3 regions of the Streptomyces sp. NPDC031064 genome follow, and region 2 is predicted to be linked to each of the others. Evidence: riboswitches for the same ligand, from Rfam matches in the RefSeq annotation. Region 2 holds a riboswitch; each other region holds the start of a gene.
What was found. Region 2 has a riboswitch for cobalamin ahead of ACZ46W_RS01340 (ABC transporter substrate-binding protein). Riboswitches for the same ligand answer to the same signal wherever they lie in the genome.

Region 1: linked by a shared signal. The riboswitch ahead of ACZ46W_RS08215 (ribonucleoside-diphosphate reductase subunit alpha) and the one ahead of ACZ46W_RS01340 (ABC transporter substrate-binding protein) in region 2 are both predicted to bind cobalamin.
Region 3: linked by a shared signal. The riboswitch ahead of ACZ46W_RS23690 (ABC transporter substrate-binding protein) and the one ahead of ACZ46W_RS01340 (ABC transporter substrate-binding protein) in region 2 are both predicted to bind cobalamin.

Annotation. Positions count from the first base shown of each region.
Region 1 is NZ_JBVIGF010000002.1:317,465-322,808, reverse strand. Features, by position in the region: gene ACZ46W_RS08230 (carbon starvation CstA family protein) at 1-295, shown strand, start outside; gene ACZ46W_RS08225 (YbdD/YjiX family protein) at 316-528, shown strand; gene ACZ46W_RS08220 (GNAT family N-acetyltransferase) at 611-1,114, shown strand; cobalamin riboswitch at 1,169-1,291, shown strand; gene ACZ46W_RS08215 (ribonucleoside-diphosphate reductase subunit alpha) at 1,430-3,802, shown strand; gene ACZ46W_RS08210 (ribonucleotide-diphosphate reductase subunit beta) at 3,802-4,815, shown strand; gene ACZ46W_RS08205 (ribosomal maturation YjgA family protein) at 4,817-5,182, shown strand; gene ACZ46W_RS08200 (D-Ala-D-Ala carboxypeptidase family metallohydrolase) at 5,187-5,344, opposite strand, start outside.
Region 2 is NZ_JBVIGF010000001.1:317,160-322,503, reverse strand. Features, by position in the region: gene ACZ46W_RS01360 (DeoR/GlpR family DNA-binding transcription regulator) at 24-809, opposite strand; gene ACZ46W_RS01355 (SIS domain-containing protein) at 971-1,918, shown strand; gene ACZ46W_RS01350 (ROK family protein) at 1,915-2,886, shown strand; gene ACZ46W_RS01345 (class II fructose-bisphosphate aldolase) at 2,874-3,692, shown strand; cobalamin riboswitch at 3,710-3,905, shown strand; gene ACZ46W_RS01340 (ABC transporter substrate-binding protein) at 3,945-4,976, shown strand; gene ACZ46W_RS01335 (FecCD family ABC transporter permease) at 4,973-5,344, shown strand, end outside.
Region 3 is NZ_JBVIGF010000006.1:442,064-447,407, forward strand. Features, by position in the region: gene ACZ46W_RS23675 (sulfite exporter TauE/SafE family protein) at 1-809, shown strand, start outside; gene ACZ46W_RS23680 (acyl-CoA dehydrogenase family protein) at 806-1,975, shown strand; gene ACZ46W_RS23685 ((2Fe-2S)-binding protein) at 1,950-2,819, opposite strand; cobalamin riboswitch at 2,796-2,980, shown strand; gene ACZ46W_RS23690 (ABC transporter substrate-binding protein) at 3,011-4,090, shown strand; gene ACZ46W_RS23695 (FecCD family ABC transporter permease) at 4,087-5,190, shown strand; gene ACZ46W_RS23700 (ABC transporter ATP-binding protein) at 5,187-5,344, shown strand, end outside.

The DNA.
Region 1 (5,344 bases), on a different contig from region 2:
CACCGTCGTCACCAACTCCACCGTGGACGGCGTCCTCTCCGCCCTGTTCGCCCTCCTCATCGTCGTGGTGATCGCCGACGCCGGGCGGGTCTGCTACAAGGCCATCACCAACCCGGCCGGCGTGAAGCTCTCCGAGGTCCCGTACACCCCCTCCAGGCTCGTCGCACCCGCCGGGCTCTTCCCCACGGCGGAGGAGAAGGCAGAGCTGGTGGCCGCCGGCCTCGGCCCCGAGGGCGGCATCCGCGAGGACGGCGGCAGCGGTGACGAGGTGCCGGCCGGGACCGGCTCCCGGTGAGGACCGCGGTGAGGCCCCCCGTGACCGCACGGCCGGACGGCCGGCTGCGACGCGCCGTCAGGTGGGTGCGCTGGTACGTCCGCGAGGTCTCCGGCGAGGGCGCGTACGACGCGTACGTCGCCCACGCCCGGCGCTGCGACCCGAGCGCCGAGGTGATGACCCGGCGCGAGTTCGAGCGCAGGCGCACCGACGCGCGGGAGGCGGACCCCCGCGACGGGTTCCGCTGCTGCTGAGCGGGTGACCGCACGACGGGCCGCCGTGTTTCCGGAGACGGAAATGCGGCGGCCCGTCGCCGTACCCCTCCACACTCGGACCATGGACATCACCATCAGGGCGGTACGGCCCGAGGAACACGGGACGCTCGCCGACATCACGGCCCAGGCGTACCTCGGGGACGGGCTCCTGGCCTTCGGGGAGAGCGACGAGTACCTGATCGCGCTGCGGGACGTGGCCCGGCGGGCCGCCGGCGCGGAGGTGCTCGTGGCCGTGGAGCGGGACGAACGGGTGCTGGGCGGGGTGACGTTCGTCGCGCGGGGCGGCGGTCCGTGGGCGGGCCTGGCCCGCGACGGGGAGGCCGAGCTGCGGATGCTCGCGGTGGCCCGGGAGGCGCGGCGGCGGGGCGCGGGTGAGGCGCTCGTCCGGGCGTGCGTGGAGCGGGCGCGGGCGGTGGAGGGGTGCGCGCGGCTGGTGCTGTCCACGCAGGCGTCCATGCGGGCGGCGCACCGGATCTACGAGCGGCTGGGGTTCGTCCGGACCCCCGAGAGGGACGTGCGGCCCGTCCCGGGCGTGACGCTCCCCACGTACGCGCTGGCCCTCTGAGGCTCTGACCGACACAACATGTGGGGGGTGCCTCAACTCGCGCCCCCCACATGTATGCTCGTCCTCGCTGTCGCCGCAGGGGAATCCGGTGGAAATCCGGAACTGTCCCGCAACGGTGTGTTGGTGTGCCTTTGTGTACGTACGAGTCCGAAGACCTGCCGACAGCGCGCCCGGACCGTCCGGCCCGGGTGCCCAGACGTCCGGGCCTCGCGGAATGGGCCGGTGGACGCGGTGCCCCGCACCCTGTGCCCGGGTGTGCCCGCTCCCCTGCCCGCGTCCGCGGTGGCCCCGAGCCGAGCGAGGGAGAGCCCCCACGTGACCATCGCGCCAGCCGATCCGGCTTCAGCAGTCGCAGTCACGGACACGACGGAGACGGACGGACCCGGGACCGTACTGCTGCGGACCCTGACCGACCTGACCGCCGATCTGCCCGACACCGACCCGGGCCGGGTCGCCGCCGCCGCGCTGCGGGGCCGGCACGCCGGTTCGGACGAGGCGGAGCTGCGCGAGCTCGCCACCGAGGCGGCCGCCGGGCTGATCTCCGAGGACCCCGCGTACTCCCGGCTCGCGGCGCGGTTGCTGACCGTGACGATCACCAAGGAGGCGGCCGGTCAGGGGGCGGTGTCGTTCTCGGCGTCGGTGGCCGTGGGGCACCGGGAGGGTCTGATCGCCGACCGTACGGCCGCGTTCGTGACGGCCCACGCCGACCGGATGGACGCGCTGATCGACCCGGCCGCCGACGACCGGTTCGGCTACTTCGGGCTGCGGACGCTGTACTCGCGCTACCTGCTCCGGCACCCGATCACGCGCAAGGTGATCGAGACGCCGCAGCACTTCATGCTGCGGGTGGCGGCGGGGCTGGCCGAGGACGATTCGGTCCGCGCCCTGGACGAGGTGGCGTCCCTGTACGGGCTGATGAGCCGGCTGGACTACCTGCCCTCCTCCCCCACGCTGTTCAACTCCGGTACGCGCCACCCGCAGATGTCCTCGTGCTACCTGCTGGACTCGCCGCTGGACGAGCTCGACTCCATCTACGACCGCTACCACCAGGTGGCGCGGCTGTCGAAGCACGCGGGCGGCATCGGTCTGTCGTACTCCCGCATCCGGGCGCGCGGTTCGCTGATCCGCGGCACCAACGGGCACTCCAACGGCATCGTGCCGTTCCTGAAGACGCTGGACGCCTCGGTCGCGGCCGTGAACCAGGGCGGGCGGCGCAAGGGTGCGGCGGCCGTGTACCTGGAGACCTGGCACGCGGACATCGAGGAGTTCCTGGAGCTGCGCGACAACACGGGTGAGGAGGCGCGGCGCACGCACAACCTGAACCTGGCGCACTGGATCCCGGACGAGTTCATGCGCCGGGTCAACGCCGACGCCGAGTGGTCGCTGTTCTCGCCCGTCGACGTGCCGGAGCTGGTCGACCTGTGGGGCGACGAGTTCGACGCCGCCTACCGCGCCGCCGAGGCCAAGGGGCTGGCCCGCAAGACCATGCCGGCCCGTGACCTGTACGGCCGGATGATGCGCACCCTGGCGCAGACCGGCAACGGCTGGATGACGTTCAAGGACGCCTCGAACCGTACGGCCAACCAGACCGCCGAGCCGGGCCACACGGTCCACTCGTCCAACCTGTGCACCGAGATCCTGGAGGTCACGGACGACGGCGAGACGGCCGTGTGCAACCTGGGCTCGGTCAACCTGGGCGCGTTCGTGTCCGGCGGGGACATCGACTGGGAGCGGCTCGACGCGACCGTCCGTACGGCCGTCACGTTCCTGGACCGGGTCGTCGACATCAACTTCTACCCGACCGAGCAGGCCGGGCGGTCCAACGCCAAGTGGCGGCCGGTGGGCCTCGGCGCCATGGGCCTCCAGGACGTCTTCTTCAAGCTGCGACTGCCGTTCGACTCCCCCGAGGCGCGTGCCCTGTCGACCCGCATCGCCGAGCGGATCATGCTCGCCGCGTACGAGGCGTCGGCCGACCTCGCCGAACGCAACGGCCCGCTGCCCGCCTGGGAGAAGACCCGCACGGCGCGCGGGGTGCTGCACCCCGACCACTACGACGTGGAGCTGACCTGGCCGGAGCGGTGGGAGGCGCTGCGCGCCCGTATCGCCGAGGTCGGCATGCGCAACTCGCTGCTCCTCGCCATCGCGCCGACCGCGACGATCGCCTCGATCGCGGGCGTGTACGAGTGCGTCGAGCCGCAGGTGTCCAACCTGTTCAAGCGCGAGACGCTGTCGGGCGAGTTCCTCCAGGTCAACTCCTACCTGGTGGAGGAGCTGAAGCGGCTCGGCGTGTGGGACGCGCAGACCCGTGAGGCGCTGCGCGAGTCCAGCGGCTCGGTGCAGGGCTTCACCTGGATCCCGGCCGAGGTGCGCGAGCTGTACCGGACGGCGTGGGAGATCCCGCAGCGCGGCCTGATCGACATGGCGGCGGCGCGTACGCCGTTCCTGGACCAGTCGCAGTCGCTGAACCTGTTCATGGAGACGCCGACGATCGGCAAGCTGTCGTCGATGTACGCGTACGCCTGGAAGCAGGGCCTGAAGACGACGTACTACCTCCGTTCGCGCCCGGCGACCCGGATCGCCCGTGCCGCGTCCGCGGCTCCCGCCGTCCCCGTACCCGCGCAGGTGACTCCGGAAGACGCCGTCGCCTGCTCCCTGGAAAACCCCGAGTCCTGCGAGGCCTGCCAGTAATGACCGTGGAGAACAAGAACCTGCTCGACCCGGGCTTCGAGCTCACCCTGCGCCCGATGCGCTACCCGGACTTCTACGAGCGCTACCGGGACGCCATCAAGAACACCTGGACCGTGGAGGAGGTCGACCTCCACTCCGACGTCACCGACCTCGCCAAGCTGACGCCCGGCGAGCAGCACCTGATCGGCCGGCTGGTGGCGTTCTTCGCGACGGGCGACTCGATCGTGGCGAACAACCTGGTGCTGACGCTCTACAAGCACATCAACTCCCCCGAGGCGCGGCTGTACCTGTCGCGGCAGTTGTTCGAGGAGGCCGTGCACGTCCAGTTCTACCTGACGCTGCTGGACACCTACCTCCCCGACCCGGAGGACCGCGCGGCCGCGTTCGCCGCCGTCGAGAACATCCCCTCCATCCGCGAGAAGGCGCAGTTCTGCTTCCGGTGGATGGACTCGGTCGAGAAGATCGACCGGCTGGAGACGAAGGCCGACCGCCGCCGCTTCCTGCTGAACCTGATCTGCTTCGCCGCCTGCATCGAGGGCCTGTTCTTCTACGGGGCCTTCGCGTACGTGTACTGGTTCCGCTCGCGCGGTCTGCTGCACGGCCTGGCGACCGGCACCAACTGGGTGTTCCGCGACGAGACGATGCACATGAACTTCGCGTTCGAGGTCGTCGACACCGTCCGCAAGGAGGAGCCGGACCTCTTCGACGACGAGCTCCAGCAGCAGGTCACCGACATGCTGAAGGAGGCCGTGGCGGCGGAGCTCCAGTTCGGCCGCGACCTGTGCGGTGACGGCCTGCCGGGCATGAACACCGAGTCGATGCGCCAGTACCTGGAGTGCGTCGCCGACCAGCGCCTGACACGCCTGGGCTTCGCCCCGGTGTACGGCTCGGAGAACCCGTTCTCGTTCATGGAGCTCCAGGGCGTGCAGGAGCTGACGAACTTCTTCGAGCGCCGCGTCTCCGCCTACCAGGTGGCGGTGGAGGGTTCCGTCGACCTGGACGAGGACTTCTGACGTGGTGCGGGCGCGGCTCGCGGCCTGTGCCGCCGCCGCGCTGACCGTCGCCGCGGGCCTGGGTGTCAGGTCCGCGGCGACGGGCGCGTGGGCCACGTACGCGGGGGACGCGCTGTACACGGTGCTGGTCGTGGCGCTGGTGGTGGCGGCCGCGCCGCGGCTCCGGCCGGTGGTGGCGGCCGGGGTCGGCTTGGCTTTCTCGTGCGCGGTGGAGCTGTTCCAGTTGACGGGCGTCCCGGCCGCGCTGGCCGCTCACAGCAGGCTCGCGCCGCTGGTCCTCGGCACCTCGTTCCACGGCCCGGACCTGCTCTGGTACGCGGTCGGCGCGGGCGCCGCGTGGGCGGTGCTCGCCCGCCGGGCGGCCTGACCGGTCAGATGCCGCACTGGGAGGCGGACCAGTAGCGGCTCGCGCGGTGGTCGACGTGGGTGTGGTCGCCGTGGCCGGGGTAGCCGGGGCCGAGGATGCCGTTGAAGCCGTGGTTGCGGGCCTGCTGGGCCAGTTTGCACAGGGAGTGCGGGCCCGCGCCCA
Region 2 (5,344 bases):
TTGGGGCCCGATGCGCGCGGGGCCTATACGCGGCGGACGTCGACGCCCTGCTGGGTGAGCTGTTCGACGAGGTCGTCGGGGGCTTCCTGGTCGGTGACCAGGACGTCGATCCGGCTGATCGCGCAGACCCGGGCGAAGGCGCGCCGGCCGAGCTTGGTGGAGTCGGCGACCACGACGACCTTGTCGGCCCGCTCGGCCATGGCCCGGTTGGCCTCCGCCTCGCCCTCGTCGTGGGTGGAGGCGCCGAACCGCGGGTCGACCGCGTTGACGCCGAGGATCGCGTAGTCGAGTGACAGGCCCTGGAGGACGGCGGCCGCGAGCGGGCCCGTCAGCTCGTACGACTGCGGTCGGGCGACGCCGCCGGTCACCACGGTCTTCACATACGGGCGGACGGCCAGTTCGTTGGCGATGTTCACGGCGTTGGTGACGATCGTCAGCGCGGTCCCGGCGCGATGCCCGGCCAGATCGGGGCGGGTGACCAGCTCGCGGGCCACCTCCGAGGTCGTCGTGCCGCCGTTGAGCCCGACGACCGCGCCCGGCGGGACGAGCGCGGCGGTGGCACGGGCGATGCGGTGCTTCTCGTCCGCCTTGCGCGCGGTCTTGTAGCGCAGGGGGAGGTCGTATGTGACCCCGCTGAGCACCGCCCCGCCGCGGGTACGGGTCAGGAGCTGCTGGCGGGCCAGCTCCTCCAGGTCCCGGCGGACGGTGGCGGGGGAGACGTCGAGCAGTTCGGCGGCCTCGCCCACCTCGATGCTGCCGCGCTCGCTCAGCGCGTCGAGGAGCCGCGTCCACCGCTCGTGCGTACCCATCACCGTTCTCCTCCGTCGCGTCACGGCCTGCCTGGGCCGCTTCGGGCTGTGAGCGTAACGCGCCCGCCCGGCACGGTGCGCATTCATGCGCACTCTTGCTCAAGCCTGAGTGTTGGCTCTATAAACGAGTCATCTTCAATCATGAGTCCCGGGGAGCCACCATGAGTCATGTCGACGCGGAGATCGCCGGGCAACCCGCGTGCTGGCGGCGCGCGCTGGAGGCGCGCCCGGCCGGGCTGCCGCAGGACGGCGAACGCGTCGCCGTCATCGGCTGTGGCACGTCCCTGCACATCGCCCAGGCGTACGCGTCCCTGCGCGAATCCGCCGGGATGGGGGAGACCGACGCCTTCGCCGCGTCCGCGTACCCGGTGACCCGCCGCTACGACCGGGTGCTCGCCATCACCCGCTCCGGCACCACGACCGAGGTGCTCACCACGCTGCGACGGCTGGCCGGCGACACCCCGACGGTCGCGCTCACCGGCGACCCCGGCACACCCGTCCGTGATGTCGCGGGCACGGTCGTCGACCTCTCGTTCGCCGACGAGCGGTCCGTCGTGCAGACCAGGTTCGCCACCACGGCCCTCGTCCTGCTGCGCGCCGGCCTCGGTCTCGTACCGCCGGACCTGCCGGAACAGGCCGAGCGGGCCGTGCTCGCTCCACTCGAAGAAAAGGCGGTGGCCGCCGAGCAGTTCACCTTCCTCGGCACCGGCTGGACCGTCGGCCTCGCCCACGAGGCCGCGCTCAAGGTGCGGGAGGCGGCCGGGGCGTGGACGGAGTCGTACGCGGCGATGGAGTACCGGCACGGCCCGATCAGCATCGCGGGACCCGGGCGAGCCGTCTGGTTCCTCGGCGCGCCGCCGGCCGGCCTCCTCGACGAGGTGCGGGCGACCGGCGCCTACGTCTCCGTCTCCGCGGCCGACCCGCTCGCCGAACTGGTCCGCGCCCAGCGCCTCGCGGTCGCCCTGGCCGGCCGGCGCGGCCTCGACCCCGACCGGCCCCGCCACCTCACCCGCTCCGTCGTGCTGGCCGACGCCGACGCCGACGCCGACGCCGACGCCGACGCCGGGGCGCGGGCCGGGGCCGGGATCGACGTCCGGGTGGAGTCATGACGGTCATCGCCCTGGACGTCGGAGGCACGTACATCAAGGGCGGCGTACTCTCCGACGACGGCACCCTGCGCCACACCGAGCGCTGGCGCACACGGGCGGACCGGGGCCCGGACGCCGTCCTGGAGACCGTGCTCGCCCGCGCCGCCGAACTGGCCGAGCGCTTCCCGGCGGCCGAGGCGGCCGGGGTCGTCGTGCCCGGCATCGTCGACGAGCACGACGGCGTCTCCGTCCTCGCCGCCAACCTCGGCTGGCGCGACGTACCCGTCAAGGACTGGCTGGCCGAACACCTCGACCTGCCCGTCGCGTTCGGGCACGACGTCCGGGCCGGCGGCCTCGCGGAGGCCAGGGCGGGGGCCGGGCGGGGCTGCGCCGACTTCCTCTTCGTGCCGGTCGGAACCGGGATCGGGGCCGCCGTGTTCGCCGGGGGCCGGGCCCGGGCCCTGACCGGTGGCCACGGCGGCGCCGGCGAACTGGGGCACCTCGTGGTGCGGCCCGGGGGAGAGCGCTGCCACTGCGGCGCGCGGGGCTGCCTGGAGACCGTGGCGTCCGCCTCTGCCATCGCCCGCCGCTACTCCCGTGCCACCGGCAGGTGCGGCACCACCGCCAGGGACGTCCAGGCCCGGGCCGAAGCGGGGGACGCCAAGGCCGCCGCCGTCTGGTACGAGGCGGTCGAGGCCCTCGCCGACGCGCTGACCACCGCGATCACCCTGTACGCCCCGGAGCGCGTCGTCATCGGCGGCGGCCTGTCCGGGGCGGGCGAGTCCTGTCTGGCACCCCTGCGCGCGGCGCTCGCCGAACGCCTCACGCTCCAGGCCGGCTTCCGTGCCATGCCCCAGGTCGTCGCGGCCCGGCTCGGCGACCGGGCGGGCTGCGTGGGCGCGGCGTACCTCGCCCAGGACCTCCTGGCCGACGCCGTGGACGTCCCGCCTCCGCCCCGTACACCAGGAGAAGCACCATGCCCCTCGTAGGGACGTCCGACATCGTCACCCCCGCCGCACGCGCCGGAAGGGGCGTCGGGGCCTTCAACGTCATCCAGCTCGAACACGCCGAGGCCATCGTGGCGGGCGCCCCCGTGGTCCTCCAGATCAGCGAGAACGCCGCCCGCTACCACGGCGCGCTCACCCCGGTCGGCACGGCGACGCTGGCCGTCGCCCGCGCCGCGACGGTTCCGGTGGCCGTCCACCTCGACCACGCGACCTCGCCGGACCTCGTCGCCGAAGCGGTGTCGCTGGGCTTCACGTCGGTCATGTACGACGCCTCGACCCTGCCCTACGAGGAGAACGTCCGCGCCACGGCCGGCATACGGGCCCGCTGCCACGCGTCCGGTGTCTGGGTGGAGGCCGAACTGGGCGAGGTCGGCGGCAAGGACGGCGTGCACGCCCCGGGCGCCCGCACCGATCCGGACGAGGCGGCGGCCTTCGTCGCGGCCACGGGCGTGGACGCCCTGGCGGTGGCCGTGGGCACGTCGCACGCCATGCGCACCCGCGACGCCGCACCGGACTTCGCCCTCATCGCCGCGCTGCGTACCGCCGTCCCGGTACCCCTGGTGCTGCATGGCTCGTCGGGGGTCGCGGACCACGACCTCGCCACCGCCGTCGGCCACGGTATGACCAAGGTCAACATCGCCACGCACCTGAACCGGGTCTTCACCGGCGCCGCCCGCCGGGCGCTCGACGCGGACCGCATGGTGGCCGACACACGCCACTACCTCGGTGCCGGGCGTACGGCCATGGCCCACGAGGTGACCCGGCTGCTCGGCGTCCTCAGCGCGTGAGCACGAGCGGGCACCCGTGGTAGCTTGCGCAGGCCAGTCGTACTCCGTACGCGTGTACGTGAGTCAGGGAATCCGGTGCGAATCCGGAACTGACGCGCAGCGGTGAGGGTGACGGGCGCGGCAACCGCAGCCACTGGGCCGGACATGGGCCCGGGAAGGCGCCGCGCCCGGATGATCCCGAGTCCGAAGACCTGCTGGCGAACACGTACGGACGGGCCCCGCGCATGGGCCCCCGACGCCGAGGACTTCGCTGTGCCCATCACACGCCCCACCGCCTCGTTCGCCGCGCTCCTGTGCGGAGCCCTCCTCCTGACCGGCTGCGGGGGTGCCCCCGGCACGTCCCCCTCACCGGCTTCGGCCGGCACCCGCGTACTGGACAACTGCGGGCGGAAGGTGGAGATCAAGGGGGACGGGCCGCGGCGGGCCGTCTCGCTCAACCAGGGGACCACCGAGATCATGCTGTCCCTCGGTCTCGCCGACCGGATGGCCGGAACCGCCACCTGGACCGACCCCGTCATGAAGGGCCTGGAGAAGGGGAACGCGGGCGTGACCCGGCTCGCCGAGAACAACCCCTCCTTCGAGAAGGTCCTCGACACCGAACCCGACTTCGTCGCCGCTTCGTTCGCCTCCACCCTCGGCAAGGGTGGCGTGGCCACGCGCGATCAGTTCGCGAAGCTCGGCGTGCCCACCTACCTCTCCCCGTCCGACTGCGTGGGCAAGGACAACAGCGGAGACGGTGACGGCGTCCGCACCAAGCCGCTGACCATGGACACCGTGTACGGGGAGGTACGCGACCTCGCCCGCGTCTTCGGCGAGGAGAAGCGCGGCGAGGAGCTGGTCGCGAGCCTCACCTCGCGTGTCGCCAAGGCGACCGGGGGACTCAACGCCTCGGAGGTCACCCTGCTGTACTGGTTCTCCGACGCGAACTCCCCCTACATGGCCGGGTGCTGCGGCGCCCCCGGCGTCATCACCCGGGAAGTCGGCGCCAAGAACGTCTTCGACGACACCACCGAGGAATGGCCGCAGATCAACTGGGAGACCGTGGCCGACCGCAACCCCGACGTCCTCGTGATCGGCGACCTCACCCGTAAGGCGCAGACCGCGGAGAGCGCCGCCAAGAAGATCGCGTTCCTGGAGTCGAACCCGGTCACCCGCACCATGGACGCCGTCAAGCACAAGCGGTACGTCCTGCTCAGCGGCCAGGCCATGAACCCGACGATCCGCACGGTGGAGGGCATCGAGCAGGTCGCCGCCGCGCTCCGTGAGTTCGGCCTGTCGAAGTGACCGCCGCCCTGCTGCGCACGGCGGCGGGGCTCGCGGCACTCGCCGCGTCCGTCGCCCTCGCCATCACCATAGGCCCGGCCGACATCGGCGTCGCCGACGTCTGGTCCGTCGTGGTGTCCCACCTCGCCGGGGACGCCTCCGGCCTCACACCGATCCGCGACGGGATCGTGTGGAACCTGCGGCTGCCGCGCACCCTGCTGGCGGCCGTGTGCGGTGCCGGACTGGCGTTGTGCGGGGCGGTGATGCAGTCGCTGCTGCGCAACCCGCTCGCCGACCCCTTCGTCCTGGGTGTCTCGTCCGGAGCCTCCACCGGAGCGGTCGTGGTGGTCGTCCTCGGTGCCGGCGGCGGAGCCCTGCCGGTCTCCGGG
Region 3 (5,344 bases), on a different contig from region 2:
CGGCCGGTCCGAACCCCGCCGCCGCCTCCGCCACGGTGCACCTCGCCGAGATCGGCACGACCCTCGCCTCGGGCGCCGCGCACTGGCGGTTCGGCAACGTGGACTGGCGCGTCGTCGCGAAGATCGGCATTCCGGGCGCGGCCGGGGCGTTCGCCGGGGCGACGGTCCTCTCCAGCCTCTCCACCGACGTCGCCAAGCCGGTCATGGCCCTGATCCTGCTGGGCCTCGGCCTCTACGTACTCGGCCGCTTCACCTTCCTCAGCCTGCCCACCGGCAACCTGGGCAAGCCGCTGCGCAAGCGGTTCCTCTCCCCGCTCGGCGTCGTCGCCGGATTCCTCGACGCCACCGGCGGCGGCGGCTGGGGCCCGGTCGGCACCCCCGCGATCCTGGCCGGTGGGCGCCTGGAGCCGCGTAAGGTCATCGGTTCCATCGACACCAGCGAGTTCCTGGTCGCCGTCGCCGCGAGCATCGGCTTCCTCGTCGGCCTCGGATCGCAGGGCATCGACTACTCCTGGGCCGTCGCCCTGCTGATCGGCGGCCTGATCGCCGCGCCCATCGCCGCTTGGCTGGTACGTCATGTGCCGCCGCGCGTCCTCGGGTCGGCGGTCGGCGGCGTGATCGTCCTCACCAACGTCCGCACGCTGCTGCGCGGCGAGTGGCTCGGCGCCGGCGACGCCGCCCAGTGGACGGTCCACGGCCTCGTCTGCCTGCTCTGGGCGGCGGCCCTGGCGTACTCCGTCAAGGAACACCGCCGCCGGTCGGCACAGCCCTCCCCGGCCGTGGCCGGCGTCCCCGCCCTGGCCAAGTGACGTCCGCCGCACCCGGGACGGTGACCGCTCCCGCCCAGGAATCCGGCACGCCGCTGCGCATCGCGCGGGACGTCGCGGAGGACCTCGCCGCGGACGCGATCGCCCGGGACCGCGCCGGCGGGCCGCCCGTCGACGAGGTGGCGCGGCTGCGCGAGGCCGGGCTCCTGGCGGCCCTCGTGCCGCCGGGCCGTACGCACGGTGTCGACTGGCGCACCGGCTGCGCCGTCGTGCACCAGATCGCCACGGCGGACAGCTCCGTGGGCGAGTTGCTCGCCCGCCACTACGTGCACACCTGGAGCGGCCGCTTCTACGCCACGGCCCACCGCGCCGCCGCACTCGAACGGGACACCGCGCGCGACCAGTTGCTCTGGGCCGGCGGCGTGCACACCGGCGCCCCGGACGGCGGCGGGGCGGACCTCACCCTGACCCCGCTCGACTCCGGGTACCTGCTCAACGGCCACCGGGCCGTGGACACGGCCGTGACCGTCGCCGACCGGTTCGTCGTGGACGCCCTGTGCCCCGTGACGGGTGACGTCCTGGTCGTACGGGTGCCGTCCGGCCGTCCCGGCGTGTCCGTCGATCCCGCCCGGGACCGGCTCGGCCAGCGGATCGCAGGTGCGGGTGGCGTGGCCTTCGACCGGGTGGCCGTCGCGCCCGCGCAGGTCATCGGTGCCCGGCCGTACGACGAGGAGTCGACCGCGCCCTTCACCGCGCTCGCCGCCCCCGCGCTGCGGCTCGCCCTGTGCCACGTCGGCCTGGGCATCGCCGAAGGCGCCCTCTCCGAGGCGCGCGACGCCTGCCCCGGTGGCCGGCTGCCCGCCACCGACCCGGACGTCCTCCTCGCGTTCGGGGAACTGGCGTCGGCGGCCCGGACCGCCGCCGCGGTGGTCGAACGGGCGACGGCGGCGATGGCCGGGGCCCTGGAGGCGGGGGCGCGCATCGACGCGGACGAGCCCGCCGACATCGCCGCCCTCGTCGCCACGGCCGAGACGGTCACGGCCGAGGCCGCCCTGCACATCACGACGCGGGTGCCGGCACTCGCCGACGCCCCCGGCCTCGACCGGTTCTGGCGCAACGCCCGCGTCCTGACGGCCGGCCGCTCCACGGCCCACCGGCTCCGCGACATCGGCGAGCACTACCTCAACGGCGCGTACCGGCCGGGCTGAGCACGCAGTCGCCGCAGTAACCGGCTCCGGGCACGCGGTAGTAGAGGCAGCAGCTACGGCGCCGGTACGTCAGGGGCACGGCGGTGAAGGCCCCGGCGCTCGCGAGCGGCTCGCGTGCCAGCAGGGCGGTGACCAGCGGGAGCGGTGGGCAGGGGGCGTCGGGGACGTGGGCGGTGAGCACCCGGACGGCGCCGATGAGCGCGGAGGCGGCGTTGCCCCGCAGCACGTGCGGGGACAGCGCGGAGTGCTCCCGCAGCGCGTCACCCAGCGGCAGCAGGTTGCGCACGACGACGGTCTCGTGCAGGGCCAGGGGCACGTCGTCGCCCGCCACCCCGGACACCTCCGGCAGCCACAGGTCGATCGGGCCGGACTCGGCCGGGCGCCACCACAGGCGGTCGGGCGCGAGGTCGGGCACGCGCCCGGTGAGCGCGGCGGTGGCCAGGGCGACCGACCACAGCCGGGCGGCCGTCCCGATGTGCAGGGTCGAGGCGGCGACCCGCCGCTGCCCGGCCCCGGACCGCCGCCCGGTGCCGAGCCGCCGGCCGACCGCCGCCACGTACGCGTCCAGCGCGCCGTCCCGGTCCGTGTACAGGTCGGTGAGCGGCCGGAAGCACGCGGCGTCGGGGCGCGGCCCACAAGCCACGGCGAAGTAGGGGCCGATGGCGCGGACGCGTGCGAGGACGTCAGGGGTGGGAGTGCCGTCCGGCGACGATCCGTCACACACGCGCGGGCACACGGGTGCCACCGTCCTCTCGGTCGTGAGGTCGAAGGCAGGATCGCAGAGGCACCGCACCGCACGCCAGGTCCGCCCGGTGGCACCGGCCACGTAGTATCGCCTGGTCATCACCGCGACGGGAGACAGGAAGCCGGTGCGATTCCGGCACGGTCCCGCCACTGTGACCGGGGAGTGGAACCCTTCGAGAAGGCCACTGCGCACCACGCGCGGGAAGGCCGGGGGAACGTCGATCCGGGAGTCAGGACACTGGCCTGTCGCGGGCCCGTTCCGAGGAGCGCGGACTCCCCAGGAGGCTTTACGTGTACGACGGCACGCCCCGTCCTCATTGGTTCCCCCGTCCCCTTTTGTTCCCCCGTCCCCGGTTGTCCCCCGCCGCCCGCCCGCGCCCCCGCGCCCGGCGCGCCGTGGTGCTGGCCGTCGCCCTGTCGGCGGCCCTGCTGGCCGGCTGCGGCGGCCCCGGACGGGCGGCCGACGACCGGAAGGCCACCGCGCCGTCCGGGCCGGGCTTCCCGGTCACCATCGACAATTGCGGCACCCGCACGACGTACGACAGGCCGCCCTCCCGGGTGGTCACCATCCACCAGCACCCGGCCGAACTGATGCTGGCGCTGGGGCTGAAGGACCGGATGGTCGGCACCGCCTTCCCCGACTCGGCCGTTCTGCCCAGGCTGCGGAAGGACTTCGAGGCCGTCCCGGAGCTGGCGGAGAGGGAACCGTCCTTCGAGAAGGTCCTGGAGGCCGAGCCGGACTTCGTCTACGGCGGCTACGGCAGCGCGTTCGCCGAGAACGAGGGCCGCTCCCGCAAGGCGTTCGCCGACGCGGGCATCGACACCTACCTCAACCGCGAGTACTGCGGGAAGAAGCGGGTGTCCATGCAGGACACCTACGACGAGATCCGCACCATCGGCTCGATCTTCGGCGTGCGGGACCGCGCCGACCGGCTCGTCGCCGACCTCCGGGGACGTATCGCCAGGACCACCGAGGCGGTGAAGGGCGCGCCCGCCGTGCCCGTGTTCGTGTACGACAGCGGCGACAAGTCGGCGTTCACGGCGGGCGGCAAGAGCCTGGGCACCGAGATCATCCGGCTGGCCGGCGGCCGGAACGTCTTCGACGACCTCGACCAGGTCTTCGGGGACGCCTCCTGGGAGCAGGTCGTGGCCCGCAAGCCCGAGGTGATCGCCATCTACGACTACGCGGGTGCCGGGAACGTGGAGCGGAAGAAGAAGTTCCTGCTCTCGCAGCCGGCCCTCGCGGACGTCCCGGCCGTGAAGAACAAGCGGTTCGTGGTGCTGCCGCTGACCGCGACCCTGGTCGGCGTACGGCCGCCGTACGCGGTCGAGGACCTGGCGCGCGCGCTGCACCCGGAGAGGTTCCGGTGACGGGCCCGGCGAAGGCCACGGCCGCTCCCGAGCCCACCGGCCGCCCGCGGCGGCGGAGCGCACCCGCTTTCGCCGTGACCCTGGCCGTCCTCGGCGTCCTGCTCCTGGCGTCGGTCACGGCAGGCATGGCCATCGGTTCGGTTCACGTACCGCCCGGCGAGGTGTGGGGCATCGTGACGCACGCGCTGGGCGCCGACCGGCCGGAGCCGGTGTGGTCCCGGGCGCGCGAGACGATCGTCCTGGACGTGCGGGCGCCACGGGTGCTCCTCGGGGCGGTGACGGGCGCCGGGCTCGCGGTGGTGGGCACCGCCATGCAGGCCCTGGTGCGCAACCCGCTCGCGGAGCCGTACCTGCTGGGTGTGTCGTCGGGCGCGTCGCTGGGCGCCGTCATGGTGATCGTCTTCGGGGTGAGCCTGTTCGGGCCGGTGTCGCTGTCGGTGGCCGCGTTCGCCGGGGCGCTGCTCACGCTGGTGCTCGTGTACAGCACGGCGCGGGCGGGCGGCCGTATCACCTCGGTGCGGCTGGTGTTGTCGGGCGTGGCCGTCGCGGCGGTGCTCACGGCCGTGATGGACCTGCTGCTGCTCACCTCCGACCGGGGCAACGAGGCGCGTGCCGTGCTCGCCTGGACGCTCGGCGGCCTGGGCGGCGTCCAGTGGGGCACGCTGTGGCTGCCGGCCGCCGCCCTGCTGGCCGGCATCAGCGCCCTGCTGGTACGGGCGCGCTCGCTGAACCTGCTGCTGGCGGGCGAGGAGGCGGCCACGACGATGGGGCTGGACGTGGCGCGGTTCCGGGCCCGGATGTTCGTCCTGCTGTCGCTGGTCACCGGCGTGCTGGTGGCGGCGGCCGGGCCGATCGGCTTCGTCGGCCTGATGCTGCCGCACATCGTGCGGCTGTTCGTCGGCGGGGACCACCGCCGGGTGCTGCCGACGGCCGCGCTGGCCGGGGCGGTGTTCCTCGTCTGGGCCGACATCGCCGCCCGTACGGTCGCCGCGCCGATGGAGATCCCCGTCGGCGTCCTGACGGCGCTGTGCGGCGGGCCGTTCTTCCTGTGGCTGATGCGCCGGGACGCCCGGCGGGACACCGGCGGAGGTGTGGGATGACCGCGACCGAGCTGACCGTCGAGGGGGTCACGCTCACCGCCGGAGCGCGCCGTCTCGTGCGGGACGTGTCCCTGACCGCCCGGCCCGGCGAGGTGATCGGCCTGGTGGGTCCCAACGGCAGCGGCAAGTCCAGCCTGCTGCGCGCCGTTTACCG